DNA from 3 places in the Paramicrobacterium fandaimingii genome. Region 3 is predicted to be linked to each of the others. Evidence: predicted binding sites of a transcription regulator. Region 3 holds the regulator's gene; each other region holds the start of a gene.
What was found. Region 3 encodes HspR, which represses chaperone genes until heat shock. Its sites were predicted from a motif close to AAGTTGAGTCNNNNNGACTCAACTT; they were not measured.
Positions count from the first base shown of each region.

Region 1: the regulator HspR is predicted to act here: its motif matches at 3,257-3,281, upstream of HCR84_RS10980 (ATP-dependent Clp protease ATP-binding subunit).
Region 2: the regulator HspR is predicted to act here: its motif matches at 2,422-2,446, upstream of HCR84_RS17380 (Hsp20/alpha crystallin family protein).

Region 1 is NZ_CP061170.1:2,272,101-2,278,799, forward strand. Features, by position in the region: gene HCR84_RS10975 (MFS transporter) at 1-652, shown strand, start outside; gene HCR84_RS10980 (ATP-dependent Clp protease ATP-binding subunit) at 717-3,236, opposite strand; gene HCR84_RS10985 (mismatch-specific DNA-glycosylase) at 3,364-3,927, opposite strand; gene HCR84_RS10990 (molybdopterin-dependent oxidoreductase) at 4,000-5,559, shown strand; gene HCR84_RS10995 (VOC family protein) at 5,583-5,978, opposite strand; gene HCR84_RS11000 (TetR/AcrR family transcriptional regulator) at 6,038-6,631, opposite strand.
Region 2 is NZ_CP061170.1:3,591,775-3,598,473, forward strand. Features, by position in the region: gene HCR84_RS17365 (Ppx/GppA phosphatase family protein) at 1-487, shown strand, start outside; gene HCR84_RS17370 (glycine zipper domain-containing protein) at 549-758, opposite strand; gene HCR84_RS17375 (J domain-containing protein) at 856-1,839, opposite strand; gene HCR84_RS17380 (Hsp20/alpha crystallin family protein) at 1,967-2,407, opposite strand; gene HCR84_RS17385 (MarR family winged helix-turn-helix transcriptional regulator) at 2,545-3,033, opposite strand; gene HCR84_RS17390 (stealth family protein) at 3,543-5,012, shown strand; gene HCR84_RS17395 (HNH endonuclease signature motif containing protein) at 5,301-6,699, shown strand, end outside.
Region 3 is NZ_CP061170.1:2,925,342-2,932,040, forward strand. Features, by position in the region: gene HCR84_RS14105 (class I SAM-dependent methyltransferase) at 1-1,111, opposite strand, end outside; gene HCR84_RS14110 (hypothetical protein) at 1,121-1,762, opposite strand; gene HCR84_RS14115 (hypothetical protein) at 1,918-2,631, opposite strand; gene HCR84_RS14120 (heat shock protein transcriptional repressor HspR) at 2,766-3,188, opposite strand; gene HCR84_RS14125 (DnaJ C-terminal domain-containing protein) at 3,191-4,171, opposite strand; gene HCR84_RS14130 (nucleotide exchange factor GrpE) at 4,177-4,842, opposite strand; gene dnaK (molecular chaperone DnaK) at 4,845-6,699, opposite strand, start outside.

The sequences.
Region 1 (6,699 bases), 650 kb from region 3:
GGACCTCGTGATGCGGTACTGGCGTCCGCTGCTCGCGATGGGCGGACTCGTCGTCGCGTTGAATGTCACGAACTACACGTTGCTCACCTACATGCCCACGTACCTCGAAACGCAGATCAACATGAGCAAGGACGGTTCCCTGCTTCTGATCATCATCGGGGAGCTGTGCATGATGGCGATCATCCCGTTCTCGGGCAGCATCTCCGACAAAGTCGGTCGACGACCGATGTGGGCTGTGTCGCTGATCGGACTCATCGTCGCAGCCATTCCCATGTACATGCTCATGGGAACAGGGTTCGTCGGCGCGCTGATCGGCTTCGCCGTCCTCGGAATCCTCTACGTGATCCAACTGTCGACGATATCTGCCACGTTCCCCGCCATGTTCCCGACGCAGGTGCGCTACGCCGGCTTTGCCATCACCTACAACGTGGCAACAGCGATTTTCGGCGGTACGGCACCGGCGGTGAACGAGGGCTTGATCGATGCAACGGGCAACCTTCTCATTCCGGCCTTCTACATGATGGCTGCCTGCATCGTCGGTCTCATCGCCCTCAAATTCGTTCCGGAGACCGCGGGCGCTTCCATTCGCGGTTCGGAGATTCCCACGTCGGAAATCGCCGTCGTCGGCGGGTCGGACGGTTCAAAGGAGTAATGGGTAACTGACGCGCCCGCGGCTCCGCTCGTCGTTCGAGCGGAGCCGCGGGCGTCTTCGTGGCCTATGCCGCAGTAGCCACGCGATGCCGCTGGGCACGCACGACAATCTCACCGCCCGCGACAGTCACCTCGACGTCGTCACCATCTCGAAGACTGTCGTCGACAAGCAGTCCGGCAATGCGGTCGTCGACTTCACGTTGAATGAGCCGCTTCAGCGGACGTGCGCCGAACTCCGGCTCGGAGCCATGTTCCGCAATCCACGCGATGGCCGCTTCATCGATTGCGAACCCGTGGCCCTGCGCCGTCACGCGCTGCTCGGTACTCGCGATGAGATGACGGACGATCTCCTTCAGCTGCTCGGGCCCCAATCTGCTGAAGAGAACAATCTCATCGATCCTGTTGAGGAACTCGGGGCGCATGGACTCGCGGAGGCGCCCCATGACCCGTGCGCGAACGTCAATCTCATCGTGCCCGTCTGCGACGAACCCCATCGGTCCGCTCTTGCTCGACAGAAATTCCGACCCGAGGTTCGACGTCATAATGATGACGGTGTTTCTGAAGTCGACAGTTCTCCCTTGTCCGTCCGTGAGACGGCCGTCGTCGAGCACCTGCAGCAACATGTTGAAGACGTCCGGGTGCGCCTTCTCGATCTCGTCGAGAAGCACGACGGAGTATGGGCGCCTGCGCACGCGCTCCGTGAGCTCCCCCGCTTCGTCGTAGCCGACGTATCCGGGGGGCGCTCCCACCAGCCGTGAGACGGTGTGCCGCTCTCCGAATTCGCTCATGTCGAATCGGACCATGGCGTCGTCTGTGCCGAAGAGAGAGGTGGCGAGCGACTTCGCGAGCTCGGTCTTACCGACCCCTGTCGGGCCAAGGAACAAGAAGCTTCCCACCGGCCGACGCTCGTCGCCCATTCCCGTGCGGCTGCGACGGACAGCCCGTGCCACGGCCTCGACCGCATCGTTCTGCCCGACGACCCGCTTATGAAGGTCACCGTCCAGCTGTGCAAGCCGCCCACGATCTACATCAGTCACGCGATTCACAGGGATCCCAGTCGCCCTCGCAATCACGGCGGCGATGTCTGCCTGCTCGATCGTCGGGCGCACAGAGTCTGCTGCAGCCGTGACCGCTGACTCTGCCTCCACGATCTTGTCTCGAATGCGCGACGCCTGCTCGTAGTCCTCACGCTCAACGGCCTCAGCTTTCTCCGCTTCCAGAGAGCTGAGTTCGTCGCCCAGCGCATCAACGTCGACGGCGGCGCCATCGGCGAGCCGTTTGCGAGCGCCGGCCTGATCGATGAGGTCGATTGCCTTGTCCGGCAGGAAGCGATCCGTCATGTACCGTGCCGAAAGCTGCACCGCCGCGCGGAGCGCTTCGTCGGTGTACGTCACGGCGTGGAACTGTTCGTATGCGTCCTTCAGCCCGTCAAGAATCGTCACCGTGTCGTCGATGCTCGGTTCGCCCACGACCACCGGCTGGAAGCGCCGGGAGAACGCCGCGTCCTTTTCAATGACGCGGTACTCCGACAGCGTCGTCGCGCCGATCAGGTGAAGATCGCCGCGGGCGAGTCGCGGTTTGAGAATGTTTCCGGCATCCATACCGCCCTCACCGCCGCCGCCGGCCCCGACGACCGTGTGCAGTTCGTCGATGAAGACGATCAGTTCATCGGTGCGCGCGGTGATCTCATCAAGCACCGTCGTGAGGCGCTCCTCGAAATCGCCACGATAGCGAGTGCCGCTCAGCATGGCCGCAACGTCAATCTCGATCACCTGCTTGCCCCGAAGCTGCACGGGAACCTCGTCTGCAGCGATCTTCTGGGCCAGCCCCTCGACGACGGCAGTCTTTCCGACCCCCGCTTCCCCGATCAGCACCGGATTGTTCTTTGTGCGTCGCGAGAGAATCTCAACGGCTTGCTCGATCTCGTCGTGGCGCCCAATGACGGGGTCAATGCGTCCCGCGAGCGCTTCTTCGGTGAGATTTCGGCCGAACTTCTCAAGCATGGGGCTTTCGGATGCTGTCGAGCTGCCCTCGTCCGTCGAGATGCCCGCAGGCGACTCGCCGTTGGCGACGGCCTGCAGTGCCGCGGGAGTCACGCCGACCTTCTGCAGAATGCGGGCGGCGGGCGAGTCTTCGCCCAGCACGAAGGCGAGGAACAGGTGCTCAGGGTCGACGTACGTCGACCCAAAACCGCGCGCGACTTGGTACGCGTCGACGAGAAGACGACGGCCAGACGATGTCAGGGAGGGAAGCTGCTCCCTCTTCTCGTCATGCGCAGCGGGCAGACTTTCTTCTGCGGCCCTCGCGACGGCCGCAGGATCGGCGCCGGTGCCTCGAATGGCATCGGCCGCGGGCGACTCCTCGGCCATCACTCGCAGAATGTGCAGAGCGTCGACCTCGTCGTGCCCATGCTCCATGGCGAATCGCGCGGCAACGTTCAGCACGTCGTGCGTTCGCCTGCTGAGCAGACGGGTGATATCGATCGAGCGACTGGGCTGTGCCGCTTGCTGGCCCCGCAGGTAGCGAGCCAGAAACTCATCGAATGAGCGAGGATCCGAGCCGACGGGTCCGAAGTATGCAGCCAATGTGCTGACCTCCCGGTTGAAACTTGAGTGCCTTTGACTCAATGCAACGCTGGGCGCGGTCATTCATTCCCGTGTGAACGGTGTTCTCCACGAGCGAACCAGCCACGCGCTCTGGTGCAGCCGAGTTTCAGACCACGCCGGCCGAACGCGCGGGCTGCGCGTATGAGGCTGCGAGAGTCGACACCGTCTCGTGGGCGTTCAGGCCGCTCGGGTTCGCAAGCACCCAGAGCTCGGCCCCGCCCAACAGCACCTCCTGCTTTCCTGCGAGCGCTTTCGGACGATCGAACCCGTGACGGTAAGACGTGAGACCCACCATTGCCACAACGCGAGGATTCCACTGCGCAACGCGCGCCTCGAGGGCATGTGCGCCTTCGCGCAGCTCGTGCCGGGACAGCTCATCAGCGCGCGCCGTCGCGCGCCTCACAAGATTTGTCACGCCGAGACCGGCATCCGTGAAGCGTCGCCGATCCGCGTCGTTGAATCCCGACGAGAACGATCGTCCGGCATCGTAGATGCCCGCCTCCCGCAGCGCGGGGAAGAAGCGATTGCCCGGGTGCGCAAAGGGGGTCTGCGTCGCCGCAGTCCACAGCCCCGGGTTGATTCCGACAAAGAGAAGTCGAACGCCATCGGCGACGAGGTCGGGAATGACGGCATCCCTGAACTGCTCGAGTTCAATTTTCGTAAACCTCATCACGCCATTATCCAGTGCAGGTTTTCTGGCCCCGATCAGAGAACTCGCGACAACTCGTTCTATCGTGGCGTCGTGACGTTGAAAACGAAGCTGTTCTGGTCTGCTCTCGCTGGCGTCGCCAGCGCCGCCGCTGGTCTGGCAATTGCTGAGGCGATAGCGCTGGTGATCGCTCCCGCCAGCAGTCCGCTCATCGCCGTCGGATCGCTCGTGATCGACCTCGCCCCCACGTGGGCGAAGGACTTCGCCATTGCGGCCTTCGGAACGAACGACAAGATCTTCCTGCTCACGCTCATCGTCGTGCTCCTCACTGCGCTTGCAGCGGGAGCCGGGGCCCTTCAGCTCTTCACTGCGCCGTGGGGTCTTGTCACATTCGGCGTCATCGGCGGCATTGCCACGATCGCGGCGACGACCCGCGAGCAGTCCCTCGCCTCCTGGGCGATTCCCTCCGTCGTCGGCATGCTGGGCGCCGCGCTGATGCTCTACCGCATCGTTACGAAGCTTGGTGTGTGGACGGCAACTGCCCAGACCGTCGCAGCGAAGGGCGACCAGCGCGCCAGCGGAGTGTCTCGACGTGACTTCTTTGTCTACATCGCGAGCACAGCCGTCGGTGCGGCCGTCATCGGAATCGGCGCGCGAACGGTGAACGCAACGACGATCGCCGCTGCTGCGGTTCGCAAGGCCATCAAGCTGCCCACCCCTGCACTCGCGGCACCGGCCATTCCCGACGGCGCTGCTCTCGACGTTCCGGGAATCACGCCGCTCATCACCCCGAACGCGGACTTCTACCGCATTGACACTGCACTGCAGGTTCCGAGCATCGACGCCTCCGACTGGAGCCTGCGCGTGACCGGCATGGTGGAGGAGCCTTTTGAGATCACGTTCGACGAGCTGCTCGCGTTGCCTCTCACCGAGAGAAACATCACGTTGATGTGCGTCTCGAACGAGATCGGCGGTGACCTCACGGGAAACGCCACCTGGCTCGGATATCCGCTGCACAAGATCCTCGAGCGGGCGAAGCCTCAGTCGGGAGCAAACATGGTGCTTTCGCGCAGCATCGATGGGTTTACGGCGGGCACACCGCTCGATGTTCTTCAGGAAACGGATCGCGATTGCCTGCTCGCTGTCGGCATGAACGGCGAGCCGCTCCCTCTCGAGCACGGCTTCCCCGTGCGCATGGTCGTTCCGGGTCTCTATGGCTATGTTTCGGCAACAAAGTGGGTCGTTGAGCTCGAGCTCACAACGTACGAACGCTCACGCGCATACTGGACGGATCGCGGTTGGTCAGCGAAAGGACCGGTCAAGACCTGTTCGCGCATCGATGTGCCAACCGCACGTCAGACCCTCGACTCGGGAACGATTGTGATCGCGGGCATCGCCTGGGCCCAGCACACCGGAATCGAGGCCGTCGAGGTGCGCATCGATGGGGGCGAGTGGATGCCGGCTCGGCTCGCAGCGCCGATCTCTGACGACACGTGGGTGCAGTGGGCCCTCGACTGGGATGCTTCGTCAGGCGCGCACGTCATCGAGGCCCGCGCCACGGACAAAGACGGAACAGTGCAAAGTGGCCAGTTCGCTCCCGTCGCGCCCAATGGCGCAGAAGGCTGGGATTCCGTGCGCCTTGACGTCGCGTAGACGAACCTCGTGCCGCGTTCGCGTCAGAGTCCCAGGGCATCCAGTTCGGGCTGACCAGTCAAGATGCAGAATTCATTGCCCTCAGGGTCAGCAAGCACCACCCAGCCCGTCCCATCCGGGCGAATGAAGTCGGCAACGTGCGTCGCTCCGAGCGCACGCACTCGATCGACTTCCGCACGTCGCGTGACGTCTGTCGGCCGCAGGTCGAAGTGCAGCCGGTTCTTCACGCTCTTCTTCTCGGGCACCTCAATGAAGAGCACCCTCACGGCGCCGTCCGGGGAGATGATCAAACACTCCTCGTGGCCAGGCAGATTCGGGTCTTCGCTGTCTTCACTGTAACCGAGAACCTCGCTCCACCATCGCGACTGGGCGTAGGCGTCGTGGGAGTCAACTGATGTGTGCGAGATGCGAAGTGCCATAAGACGACACACTGCCATATGTGTTCCTCGAAGGCGAGGAGCACCGCATCGCGACCGGTTCAGCGACTGAAGAGCCGGGTGACGAGATCGGTGTTTTCGCGGAAGGTCGCGCGCAGCAGTTCCGCACTGGTCGGGTCCTCCGCAAAGGCCGGAAGCTGAAGCGCGAGGAGCGTGCTGACCAGCATTCCGTTGCCGAGAAAGGCGGTGGCGCGGTCAGAGGGCAGCCCCACCTCATCGCGCAGAATCGCGTAGATGCGCAGAAACCCGGAACGAGCGACTGCGCCGATCACGGGATCGTGGCCAAGCGTAAACAGGTGCAAGAGCGTCACGAGTGTGCCCCGGTCCTCAGCGAGACGCATGTACGCCTCCCCCAGCCGCGGTTCGATCTTCGCGTCCGCGACGTCATCAGCCCCCGCAACGACCGAACGGAAGGCGTCGGCGACCCGCTCGACCGCGCGCTCGGCCGTCGCGACGAACAGGGCCTCCTTCGAGCCGAAAGTTCGCACGACGTATGCCTGGCTGATTCCGGCGACCCGGGCGATGGCATCTGTTGTCGCGGCTGCATAGCCACGTTCGCCGAACACCGTCGCGGCGGCATCGAGGATTGATGCTCGCCGCTCTGCGGCGGGGAGGCGCGTGCGGATTTCACTCATGTCTCGAGGTTATCAGTGAATAACGTGTTATGTTGTAATTCACTGATAACTTATTTCGAGGAGGCGTC
Region 2 (6,699 bases), 670 kb from region 3:
TTCGTACTCCATGAACGTCGGCTGCGTGCGCATGACCGAGCGCAATATCGCGCACGATCCCCCGACCTCCGACGAGAGAAGCGGGGTCGTCGGCGACGTGAACGCGGCACTCGATGCGGCGGCAGCATCCGTCGATCTCGGCCGCGTGCGAGAAGTCGTCGGTGTTGCCGGAACCATCACAACGCTCACGGCGCATGCTCTCGGACTCGACAGCTACGACCCCGAAGCCATCAACGGCACCCGGCTGAGCATGCAGGCGATGCTCGACGCGTGCGACGACCTCGCGCGCATGCCACGGGACCAGAGGGCCGCGCTCCCGTATATGCACCCGGGTCGCGTTGACGTCATCGCCGCTGGCTCTCTCACGTGGAACACCGTTCTGACACGCACAGTTGAGGCGGTCACGGCGGCTGGAGGCACGCTCGATTCCGTTGTCACGAGCGAGCACGACATTCTCGACGGCGTCGCGCTCTCGCTCGCGGACTGAGCTGCGGCCGTGCGCGCCCTGCCCGTCGCCGATTGCTCAGCGCGCCAGGCAGCTGAGTTCGTCACTTCCCTGGCCGTTCCGGCTGAGAACCCTCACCGGAATCATCACGCTTCGGCTGATTGTTGAAGCCCGCCCCAAAAGCAATTCCGAGCGCGATGCCGATGGCGATTCCCGCTCCAATGTTGTCCATCGCAACGCCAAGGGCCGCCCCGATGCCGATTCCGATAGCCAGTCCGGCGCCGAGATTCATTCCACCCTTGCGCTCGCTCATCACCATCATCTCCTGCTCGCCGCGGCGACCGACGCGGCCGCCACACCCTCAGGTTAGACGCGTGCCCAGCCGCGAGACATCCACCGCGCGACGGAGATCAGACCATACGGATGCTGTTCTGAAGACGCGTGCGCACCTCAAACATGTCAGTTCCCGCAGGCCTCGCTGCGTCAGGAACACCGACACGCAGAAAGTGCCCGACAACCGAACGCTGCACGGCAAACGACGCGATGCCGCGTGTGCGACCCAGCGCCGTTATCGCGTCGTCGAGGGTGTCGTCCGGAAGCACGATCACCAGCGCGGTGAACGACACGCGTGCCGCCCGCGCAACCGCCTTCGCCCTGGTGGCGAGCGCGTGCACGGGCTTCTCGCCTTTTGCCAAGCCCTCGCTGATGAGGTCACCGCGCCGCACTTTCGCTGGCGCTCCCCAGTCCTCCGACTGCACGGCGAACAGGCCACTCGGGCCCAGCACGACGTGGTCGATCTTGCGGGTGTCGCTCGCGGCAGCATCCGCATCGACGACCCACTTGTCGCTTCCTCGGTCTGTCGCGACCCCGTGCCACACGGTGTATCCCATGCCAAGCTCACCGAGCGCGCGCGCTGTCGCCTCTTCGGCGAGGGCGTCGGCGAGCGCATGCCTGATCTCGCTCGGTGCCCGGCGAATCAGCGCTTCGTCATAGATGTCAACGGGCTCCGTGCCGCGACCAACCCACTCACGCATCAGCGTGGTGAAGCGATCACGTGCTCGCCCACCCGGATGCCCGTACATGCGCGCCTTCGGCCGAGAATCGCGCTGCGTCGACTGCGTGCGCCCCGTGCTCCACACGTGGTCTGCGTCGTCAGTGTCGGCGGCTGATGCCGGGCGGGCGGACGAGCGCTTGTCGTACTCTGCCCGTGCTTCAGGCGTTCCCACGCGCTCCCACGCGAGCTGCACGGCGTTGAAACGCGCGGCGCTTCCTCCGAGATCGGGGTGGGTCTGCCGTGCTTGGCGCCGATAGGCGCGCCGCAGCTCCGCATCACTCGCTGAGCGGTCAACACCGAGCACGTCATACGCGCTCTCGTCGAGGGGGCTTTCAGTCATGAAGAGCTTTCAGATTGGGGACGACCAAAGACACTATCGCGAGAGGCTGTGTCGGCCATGAGTTTGGTCGCACAGCAACGACGCGGCCGTCGACCAATCGGTCGGCGGCCGCGTCGCATTCCTTCGCTTACGCCGCGGCGACGTCGTCGAACTCTGGTGCCGGTTCGGCACTCGCCGAGTTCACGACGATCTTGCGGGGCTTCGCGCGCTCACTCACGGGGATCATGATGCTCAGCACGCCGTTGTCGTAGCTCGCGCTGATCTTCTCGGTGTCGACACCCTGTCCGAGGCTCAGCTGGCGCAGATACGACGCAGGTCCCCGCTCGCGGGTGATCCACCTCACACCGTCGCCGCCTGACACCGGGCGCTGCGCGCGAATGGTCAGAAGCTGGCCGTCCACGTCGATGTCGACCGATCCCGGGTCAATCCCGGGCACGTCGGCGTTGAGCACATACGTGTCGCTGTCGCGATACAGATCCATCGGCATCTTTCGCGGCCCAGCGGGCGAGTCGGCGAATGCGCTGGCAAACGAGGCGAACTCGCGGAATGGGTCAAATGTTGCAGTCATTAGGTAACCTCCAAAACTTGAGTGTGTATTACTCAACGGCAACGGAGATGAGCACGCACCTATTCCGTGTGCTCACTTTTCTGCCTCGCTGACAGCGAACATGCGCTCGGGCATGCACAGTCTTCGGCGACTCGCACCTACATGGGCCCCGTCGTCATGCCGAAGCGACGATCGGGGTCAAGACGGTCGAGCACCTTCGCCATAATGCGCCTCATGTCGGCGACGTCACGCTCGTCTAGGGCGTCAATCACGCTCTGGCGCACGGTGTCGACGTGACCGGGAGCCGTCTCGAGCACCTTCTGCCACCCGTCGTCTGTGAGCTGGGCGTTGATCGCGCGGCGGTCGTCGACGTCGGGGACTCGCCTGACATAGCCTCGCCGCTCAAGGCGCGAGACGACATGGGACAGGCGGGGGAGCGTCGCGTTTGTGCGCGAGGCGAGTCGGGTCATGCGCAAAGACCGGCCTTCTGCCTCAGAGAGCATGGCCAGAGTGAAGTATTCGAAGTGCGTCAGATCGGCGTCGTGTTGAAGCTGAGTATCGAGAGCGCCGGGCAACAGCTCAACAACCGCGACGAGTCGAGTCCACGCCGCAAGCTGCTCAGGCGAGAGCCAGTGAGGTTCTGTCATACCCCCATTCTACCTTTAGTTGATGCGACAAGTAGTTCGTGCTCCATTCCTTGTAGCAACAACTACGGGAACACGCGGTTCCCTCGAGTCGCTCGGTTTCCTCCAGCTCACTCTCGCCGCTGGTGAGAGTGAGCTGGACAACCGGATTCGCCATGGGGAAGTCGATGCGGTAACTCTATTGACTGGTTATTATGCCCGAGATTCATCCGATCTCGGGCATCGTCGCGTGTGGGCAGTGGACGTAGACTAGCGAATGAAAAGGGGGCCTATTGGGAGAATCAGACGACACCCGGTTTGACCGGGATTCGGATACAGCGTTCCGGTCGCGCGAGCACGCGAGCGACTCCGCAGATCCGACAGCCCCTGAGCCCGTCCACGATGCGCCGCGCTTCTCGATAGACGAGCCTGTCATTCGAGTTGACGACCGAAAGCGTTTTGATCGTGACGACGTCGTCCACCGCAAAGGCTATTACTCGCTCTCGACGGGAACGTTCACTCCTCGCGATGCGATGATCTCGGATCTCATCGCCATTGCAGAAGCACTGGAGCAGGCGGAGATCGACTACCTCCTGGTGCGCGGAGAAGACGACCAGGAGACCATCGCCGTTGATCGACGCGACCGCCGCGCAGTTGAAGCGACCTTCGCCGGTGCCTTCGCCAATGAGCCGTTCTACGCGCTCACCCTGCCGAAGAAGCACAACCACGACGTTTCAGCCGCGCCCTTCTACACGGTCGACAAGGATGCTCGGGCCCTTCTCATCGCCGACGGAGCACTCTCGACGGATCCGAAGGCCAAGGTGCTCCGACTCTTTCGGCCACGCGTCGAACCGATCGGGCGACTCCGTTATGGGCCGAAGTCAGCCCCGCAGCTGGAGTTCTGGAGTTTCGGAGAGCAGACGATCGTCGCGCCGACTCCGAACGCGCTCACACGTCAGCAGCTTGACCGCTCGGAAGCCGTTATCGCGACAGTCACGCGCTTCGGCAGGGAATGGCCGACTCTCGAGAACATGTTCGCAGAACTCGCGAGTGACGTCGGGTTCGACATCGACATTGTCTTCTCGTGGGTCGACGGGTCAAGCGCCGATTACCAAAAAGCGCGCGCAGAGCAGATGGAGGGCGTTGTCGTGGGGGAGGGCGACGACTCCGTCGCCCGTTTTCGCCAGATTGACGAACTCAAGTATGCCCTCAGGAGCATCTACCTCTTTGCGCCCTGGGTCCGACGCATCTTCATCGCCTCCGACTCCCCGCCACCAGCCTGGCTCAAGCACCACCCCAAGGTCACCTTCGTTCCGGCCGAGAAGCACTTTGCCGACCCGAGCGTGCTTCCGACACACAACTCTCACGCCGTCGAAAGCCAGCTTCAGCACATTCCCGGTCTCGCGGAGCACTTTTTATATTCCAATGACGACATGTTCTTCGGACGCACTGTAAGCCCCGATCTCTTCTTCTCACCAGGTGGTGTCACCAAGTTTGTCGAAGCACGCACGCGTATCGGACTCGGAGACACCGATCCCGGGCGCAGCGGCCACGAGAATGCCGCCCGTGTGAATCGTGAAGTCTTGCGCGCGCGATTTGGGAAGGTGACGACGCGGCATCTCGAGCATTGTGCCGCACCGCTGCGTGTGAGCGTTCTCTCCGAGATGGAGCGAGAGTTCCCGGACGAATTCCGTCGTACCGCTGCCGCGCGGTTTCGCTCCGCCACCGACATCTCCGTGACCAACTCGTTCTATCACTACTACGCACTCATGACCGGGCGTGCTGTCGAGCAGCGGCAAGCGAAGGTGAAGTACATCGAAACGACGCTGAAGAGCGCCGTCCCCGCCTTGGAACGCCTTCTGCGCAAACGGGATCAAGACATGTTCTGCCTCAATGACGGTTCACACCCTGAGCTGAGTGACGCCGAGCGAACTCGGGCAGTGCTCAACTTTCTCAACCGGTACTTCCCATTCCCCGCACCGTGGGAGAAGGAAGAACTCTAGTCAGCCGGCACATGACGTCGACAGCCGCCAGAACCTCTCTCTCGCGCGTGGCAATGGATTCACGACCGGAACGTCGTCAATCTGCATCACCCGGAGCCTTCTGCAGTACGCGCCGGCGTGTGCCCCACAGGAACATCTTCAACACAACCGTTCCCTTCCAGGGCTCAGCAGTGCCCGTGGCATTGCTTCTTCGTCCACAGGCAGAAACTTTGGTGAGTTATCCACAATGGGTGGTTGACCGGGTGTTCTGTCGGTGGGAGTGTCGGTGGGTCCTGCGATACTTTGGTCATGCACGAAGCAGTCGCAGCACCTGGTTTCGAACCCAATGAGGGTCCGGATGCTGTCGCTGTGCGTGCCGCGGAGAAGACTCTGGCCGATGCTGCAGAACTGGCCTCGATCGACCCGACATCACTTTCCGCCGATACCCTGTTGACCTATACGGGCCTTCTCAGCAACATCTCCCGCATCATCGAGGGCCAGCAAGTCGGCAACGTGGGCGACATTGCTCGCCGGTCTGACACGGATGCCGGGTTTGATGGTCTCGCTGCCCGTCACGGGGCGAAGAGCCCCACAGCATTGTTTGAGGTGATCACGGGGGCGAAGAACTCCACAGCGTATCGGTTCGCGACAGTCGCGAAACACACAACACCGAGAGTCTCAGACACCGGGCTGCCTCTCGACCCGGTGTTCGCTCAGACCGCGGACGCGCTCGCCCAAGGCACGATTGGTCTTGATGTTGCCGAGTCGATCACCAGCACGTTGGCACCTGTCCTGCCCCGGGTTTCCCCCGAGCAGATCGACTGGGCCGAGAAAACGCTGATCGGTAATGCGACGGGTGCGTTCGGTGAAGTGCCGTTCACGGCGGATGCTGTGCGGCAGCAGGCCCGCGTGTTTCGTGTTGCTCTGGACCCTGACGGTGTCGAACCCACAGCAGAAGAGCTCCATGAGGCACGCAAACTGGTCTTCAAACACCAAGACGACGGATCGATGAAGATCACCGGGGTGCTCTCACCGGAACAGGCAGCGCAGGTGACACCCGTATTTGACGCGTGCATGTCAAAGCGCACGAGCCCAACGTTTATGCATGCTGAGGAGCTCGCCGCGACCAAGCAAGCACCCGAAGAACGCTCAAAGCAGCAGGAACGCGCAGACGTGTTCACGTCGATCATCGCCGGTGTCGGCAAACAACACTCCACACCGAAACTGCACGGGCGTGGCCCAACAGTGATGATCACGGTGAAGAACGAGGACCTCGACGCCGGTACCGGTGCAGCCTGGTCACCAGGAACACCAGCACCACTACCGATGAGCTTTGTGGCACAGATGCAATGCGATGGCGACACCCGCCAGGTACACATCGACGAACACGGCGACGTGTTGAACCTCGGGAACGCCAGACGGTTCTTCACCGCGAAGCAGCGCTTGGCGTTGATCGCCCGTGATGGGAACACCTGTGTTGTCGAGGACTGCAACGTGGCCGCCTGGCTGTGTGAAGCCCACCACATACACAGATACGAAGATGGCGGTCCCACCGACCTCGACAACGGTGTTTTGGCGTGTTGGTATCATCATCGGCTCCTCGACCACGACGACTGGACCATCACCCGCGACGAAAACGGCCGCCCCAGACTGACCCCACCAGACTGGTACGTGAACCGACGGTATCTGGGGCAGCGACGCGCTCCCG
Region 3 (6,699 bases):
ACACGGTCACCGTGAATTTCGCGTTGCGCCCCAGCTGCGTCGTGCGACCGACCAGGCGCTCGAGCTGCGCTCGATACTGCAGATGCGAGTTCCATACGGCGAGCAGCGTTCCGCCCGGTCGAAGCACCCGCCCCGCTTCGGCGAAGAGCTTCAGCGCGATTCCGGCATGAACGGAGGCGCCGATGTGAAACGGCGGGTTCAGCAGCACCGCATCGACGGAGGCATCGGGCTGAGCAGACAGACCGTCGTCGCGCTGCACGGTGACATGGTCGCCGACGCGGTTCGCCTCGGCCGTCAGATGAGCGGATGCTGCGGCGGCCGCCGATTGGTCGGTCGCCGTCACGCGAGCATCCGGTCTTCTCTTCGCAAACTCCGTCGCGAGCACACCCGTGCCGCAGCCCAGGTCGACAACGTCTCGTGCACCGGCGGGAACCGCATCGAGGTAATCGAGCAGAAACCGCGTTCCGACATCGATCTGGTTTCCCGAAAACACGGCTCCGTGTGCCCAAACGGTCAGCCCGAGATCGTCGTGACGGCGCGATTTCGGCCACCGCTGCGGGGCGCCGATACGAGGCGAGGATGCCGTGAGCACACGTGATTTCTGGCGGGCGAGTCCCGCGCTCACTGAGCCGAACGCCGTGCCGAGAACATCGTTCATCGCGGGGGTCATGTGCTTCACCCGACCGCCGGCGAAGACGCGAGCATCCGGCGATGCCGAACGTGCGATCAACCCGGCAATCTCGTCGAGCGCGTCGAGCGACCGGGGAAGCTGCAGCAGAACAACGCGAGCGCCGCTCACCAGCTCATCGTCGAGGGGCCTCAGCTCGACGCGGTCGCTGAGCCCGAGTCGCTCAGCGTTCGCGGCGATGGCCCGCTCCTGCGATAGGCCATCTTGATGCACGCGGATCCCGCCGGCGCCGTGCAGCGCGGCCGCACCAAGCGCGAGGGCACCGTAGCGGTCCCCAATCGCCACGACGTCGCCGACAGCGGCATCCGCCAGCTCTGACGCTGCCGTGTCGAGAACGAGCCGATCTGTCGCATCTGACGCAGAGAGATTCGGTGCTTCGACGTCGGGCCATCGACGCAGCGCGTCAAACGAAAACTCTGTCACGTTCTCAGGCTACGGCGTGCGCGCTCCACCGGCAGCCGAGCGCAGCAGGTGTGCGGCCAACCACCAACTGAGTGAGCCGACGATGACGCCGCTTGCGATCGCCATTCCGATGATGAGAACCGTCTGAAACTGACTCGCGGCATCGGGACTGCCCGCCAAGGGCAAGCGCGCGTTTCCGATCCAGAAGTATGCGATCGCGAAGATTCCGGCCATGATCGACCACGCCACCGAGGCGATGCCCGCCCCGAGCAGCGTTGTGAGGTTCGTCTGGCGTACCCTGCCGAGGCGGAGCGCGAGAAGGCTTGCCCCATAACCGAGCCCGCAGGCGAGGAGGCATCGACCGACAACGACCGCTCCTTGCCAGAGGAGGGTCTCCGTTGTCTCGACGAATTCCTCGCCCGCTCCAACCGCGAGTTGCCATGCTCCGACGTAGAACAATGTCAACACCACGCCGAACACGGTGACGACAAGCACCGTCACGCCGCCGCCGATGAACAGAAACGTCGCACCCCCGGCGAGCTGCGCGCTGAGGCGCTGTCGTTGCGAAAGAGGCAGCTTTGGCGGCATCCGCTGTGGCACCGAACGACCTGGGGGCCACACTGTCGGCGAATACGCCGCGGGCGCGGAGCGCGGATCGTGGGCATTCGACATCGGCAGTCCTCCCTTTTCGGTAGGACCTCACCTTTGCAAACAGCGCAGCGGCCTCGCACGGCAGATCAACACCTTGTGAATAACCGCACCCGACTGCCGACCTGTGGACGACGAAATCAATGGCGCCGTCCGGCGAACCCGCGCCGGGTGCCAGGTCAGATGAAGTACGGCTCTCCCGCGTACCGTTGCGCCGGGTGACGGTCACGCATGCAGTGCGCCATCCACCACCAGCTCAACGCTCCGGTGGCCGCCCAGATGACGATGCTCAACACGCAGTAGATTGTCCCGTAGATCACGACGTTCACGCCCGCAGAATCCTGACTGAGTATCGCGACGAAGAATCCGCCGACAGAGAGAACGATCTGCCCAAGCCACATCAGAATCATCCCCGCGAAGCTGGCGATCCCGAGCCCTGCCCAGGTCATCCCCGTTGCCTTTTTGATGTGTCCGGCTTTGGCGATGCCGATGCTCGATCCGTAACCGGCGCCCCAGATGAGCAGTCCAACGACGAGAGCCAGGACGAAGACCCACCAGAACTCGCCCATCGCATTCAGAAAGTCGAGGATCTCAACAGTGTCACTGTCTTTGTACTCGGCCTGTGACAGCACACCGGCGATGATTCCCGCGATTGCCGACCACCCGAGCACGCACACAACGATTGTGAACCCCAGAGTCATAATGGGGAATCCGAGGGCACCCGACCAAAGAGCTGCCCGTTTCTGAGTGCGGGTAAGTGGCGGACGCGTGCGAGCCATGGGGCGGTACGGTTGATTCGGCAGCGGCGCATACGGAGGGCCAGGTGGCATGCCGGGCCCCTGTGCACCGTGGCCGTATGGCGGATGCGGGTAACCCGGGTACTGGTTCGACACGACCGTGCTCCTGTTCTGCTCGTTCTCTCACTGTCGCAGACGAGCGGATGACTGTCTGTGGGAAGTGGTACCCGTCCCCATAGGCACAGCGCCGGCCACCGAGCGTATCGGTGGCCGGCGCTGTGCGAGCTTTGCTACACGTCGCCGTTTCGGCGCGGTCGCCAGACGACGACTTCCGTGCGCCTCTGCGTGCGTGTTCCGCTTCTCAGAGGAATGACGTCGCCATGCTCGCCTGCGGCGAAAACCCGCCGCCCCTGAGCCTTCAGCACTTGGTCCGCGAGAGCGTTCTCGAGCTCGCGCACACGACCGGAGAGTCGTGTTACCTCATTCTCGAGACTCAGAATGCGGGCGATTCCCTCAAGACTCACGCCTTCGCCGCTGAGGCGCTGCACTTCGCGCAGCTGCTCAACGTCTCGCATGGAGTAGCGGCGAGAACGACCGGCCGTTCGCTGAGGCTGCACGAGCCCGATGCGGTCGTACTGCCGGAGCGTCTGCGGGTGCATTCCCGCAAGCTCGGCGGCGACCGCGATGGCGAAGATCGGTGAGTTCTCGTCCATGGTCAGCCTCGTGCCCTCGCAAGAATCTCATCACGGGGGTTCTCGCCCGGCTCAAGATCGTGGAAGGCCCTGAGCGCGGCTTCGGCTTCCGGTGACAGGTGGGCCGGAACGGCCACCTGAATCTCGGCAAGAAGATCGCCCTTTCCCTTTGACGTCTCCACGCCACGGCCCTTGACGCGGAGCACACGACCGCTCGGCGTGCCGGCAGCCACTTTGAGCTTCACGGGAGGACCCTCAAGCGTCGGCACTTCGATCGTCGCGCCGAGGGCCGCCTCGACGAAAGTCACGGGAACGCGCACCCGCAGGTTCAGGTTCTCACGTTCGAACACGGGGTGCTTGCGCACGTGAACCGTGAGAACGATGTTGCCTGGCTCGCCGCCATCAGGTGAGGGCTGCCCTTTTCCGCGCAGCTTGATCTTCTGCCCATCAGAGACCCCCGCAGGAATCTTCACCTTGATGGGCCGCCCATCGGCCGTCTGCAGAGTGATCGTGTCACCCTTGGTGGCGGTCATGAAGTCAAGGGTCGTGGATGCTGTCACATCACGCCCAGGCGTCGGCCCGCCGAAGCCGCGGTATCCACCGCTCGGCTGCCCGAAGCGACCCCCGCCGAACATTCCGCCGAGGATGTCGTCGAAGTCGGCCTGCTGGTAGCCGCCGCCTCCTCCGCCGCCGAACATTCCACCGAAGACGTCCTCGAAGCCGCCATTGCTACCGCCGCCGGAGCCCGGCGCCGTGAATCGGGCGCCGGACCCCATCGCGCGAACCTGATCGTATTCCTTGCGCTGCGCCTCGTCGGAGAGCACCGAGTATGCCTCAGAGATCTCTTTGAACTTCGACTCAGCTGCGACGTCACCCGGGTGTGAATCTGGGTGGTATTTGCGAGCCAGTTTGCGGTAGGTCTTTTTGAGATCTGCCTGGCTCACGCTCTTGTCGACACCGAGAACTTTGTAGAAGTCCTTGTCGAACCAATCTTGACTGGCCATGGCACCTACTCGGCAGGAACAGCGACGACCACCTTGGCCGCTCGCAGCAGAGAGTCTCCCACAAAGTATCCGGTCTGAACGACGTCGACGATGGTCTCTGTCTCCACGTCCTGGCTCGGCTGTTGGAAGATCGCCTCGTGCTGATTGTGGTCAAACGCCTCACCCTCGGCACCGAACTTCGCGAGACCGAGACGCTCCACCGTTTGGCGCAGCTTCGACGCGATCTGCGAAAAGGCGGAGTCGCCCTCAAGATCGCCGTGCTTCTCGGCGAGGTCGAGGTCGTCGAGCACGGGGAGCAGTGCGTTCAGCACGTTGCCCGTTGCTCTCTCCTTCTCGGCCTCGCGATTGCCTTCCGTACGACGACGATAATTGGCGTATTCCGCGTTGACGCGCTTCAGGTCACTCAGCAACTCGGCCTCGCGCACGTTCTCGGCGTCAGCTTCGTCATCGCCAGGAGCGTCATCATCAGCGGCGGCGAGAATGTCGTCGACCGTGAGCTCGTCGGCAGACGCGGCCTGCTCGGCAGCGTCGTCCTGTGCCGAAGGGCCGGAGGCAGATGCCTCCGACCCCGCGGTCGCCTCAGGCTGACGAACCTCACCGGTCTCCGGGTCGATGCGACGTTTGTCGTTGACTCTCGGTTCTTCTTCCGGGTTCTGGTTCTTGTCAGTCATTCCTACTTCTTCTCGTCCTCATCGTCGACAACTTCGGCGTCGACGACATCGTCGTCGGAGTTCTCTTCGGCAGCGGGCTCTTCGCCTGCAGCCGGGGCCTGCTCACCTTCGGCCTGCGCCTGCGAGTAGATTGCCTCGCCGAGTTTGACCTGGCTTTCGTTGAGCTTATCGAAGGCTGACTTGACAGCATCCTCGTCCTCGCCGGCGAGAGCCGACTTGAGCGAGTCGACGTCACCCTGCACTTCGGACTTGACGTCCTCTGGCAGCTTGTCGTCGTTGTCCTTGATGAGCTTCTCGATCGAGAAGGCGAGCTGCTCGGCGCTGTTACGCGTCTCAGCCTGCTCACGGCGCTGCTTGTCTTCGGCCGCGTTCTCCTCAGCCTCGCGCACCATGCGGTCGATGTCGTCCTTCGAGAGCGACGAGCCTCCCGTGATCGTCATCGACTGCTCGGTTCCCGTGCCCTTGTCCTTCGCAGACACGTGCACGATGCCGTTGGCGTCGATGTCGAAGGTGACCTCAACCTGGGGCACGCCGCGGGGTGCCGGTGCGATGCCCGTCAGCTCGAACGTTCCGAGGTTCTTATTGTCGCGGGTGAACTCACGCTCACCCTGGAACACCTGAATAGCGACAGACGGCTGGTTGTCGTCTGCTGTCGTGAAGGTTTCGCTTCGCTTGGTCGGGATTGCAGTGTTGCGCTCGATGAGCTTGGTCATCATTCCGCCCTTGGTCTCGATACCGAGGCTCAGCGGAGTGACGTCGATGAGCAGAACGTCCTTGCGCTCGCCCTTCAGAACACCGGCCTGAAGTGCGGCGCCGACAGCGACGACCTCATCGGGGTTGACGCCCTTGTTTGCGTCCTTACCGGTTTCCTTCTTCACAATCTCGGCGACGGCCGGCATACGCGTCGACCCACCGACGAGCACCACGTGCGCAATGTCAGAGACCTTGATTCCCGCCTCGCGAATGACGTCGGAGAACGGCTTCTTCGTGCGCTCGAGCAAGTCGCTCGTCATGTTCTCAAACTGTGCACGCGAGAGGGTCTCATCGAGGTTGGCCGGCCCGTTCTCCGTCAGAGACAAGTATGGCAGCTGGATGCTCGTGCTCGTCGAGCTGGAGAGCTCCTTCTTCGCCTGCTCGGCAGCTTCCTTGAGGCGCTGCTTGGCGATCTTGTCATTCGAGACGTCGACGCCCGTCGACTCCTTGAAGCGCGTGATCAGCCAGTCGACGACGCGCTGGTCCCAGTCGTCTCCGCCGAGGCGGTTGTCACCGGAGGTGGAGCGCACCTGAATCGTCGAAAAGTCGTCGTCCTTACCCACTTCGAGCAGTGAGACGTCGAACGTTCCGCCACCGAGGTCGAAGACGAGAATGAGCTCGTCTTCCTTGCCCTTGTCGAGTCCGTAGGCGAGGGCGGCAGCGGTCGGCTCGTTGATGATGCGCAGCACGTTGAGGCCCGCGATCTCGCCGGCTTCCTTCGTCGACTGGCGCTCCGCGTCGTTGAAGTACGCAGGAACCGTGATGACCGCGTCGGTAACCGTGTCGCCAAGGTACTGCTCGGCATCCCGCTTCAGCTTCTGCAGAATACGAGCCGAGATCTCCTGGGCCGTGTACTTCTTGTCGTCAACGGGGAACGACCAGTCGGTGCCCATGTGGCGCTTGACCGATGCGATTGTGCGGTCGACGTTCGTGACAGCCTGGCGCTTGGCGGTCTCGCCGACGAGCACCTCGTTGTCCTTGGTGAATGCGACAACCGAGGGGGTTGTGCGCATGCCCTCAGCGTTTGCGATGACGGTGGGTTCGCCACCCTCAAGAACGCTCACCACCGAGTTGGTGGTTCCGAGGTCGATTCCTACTGCACGT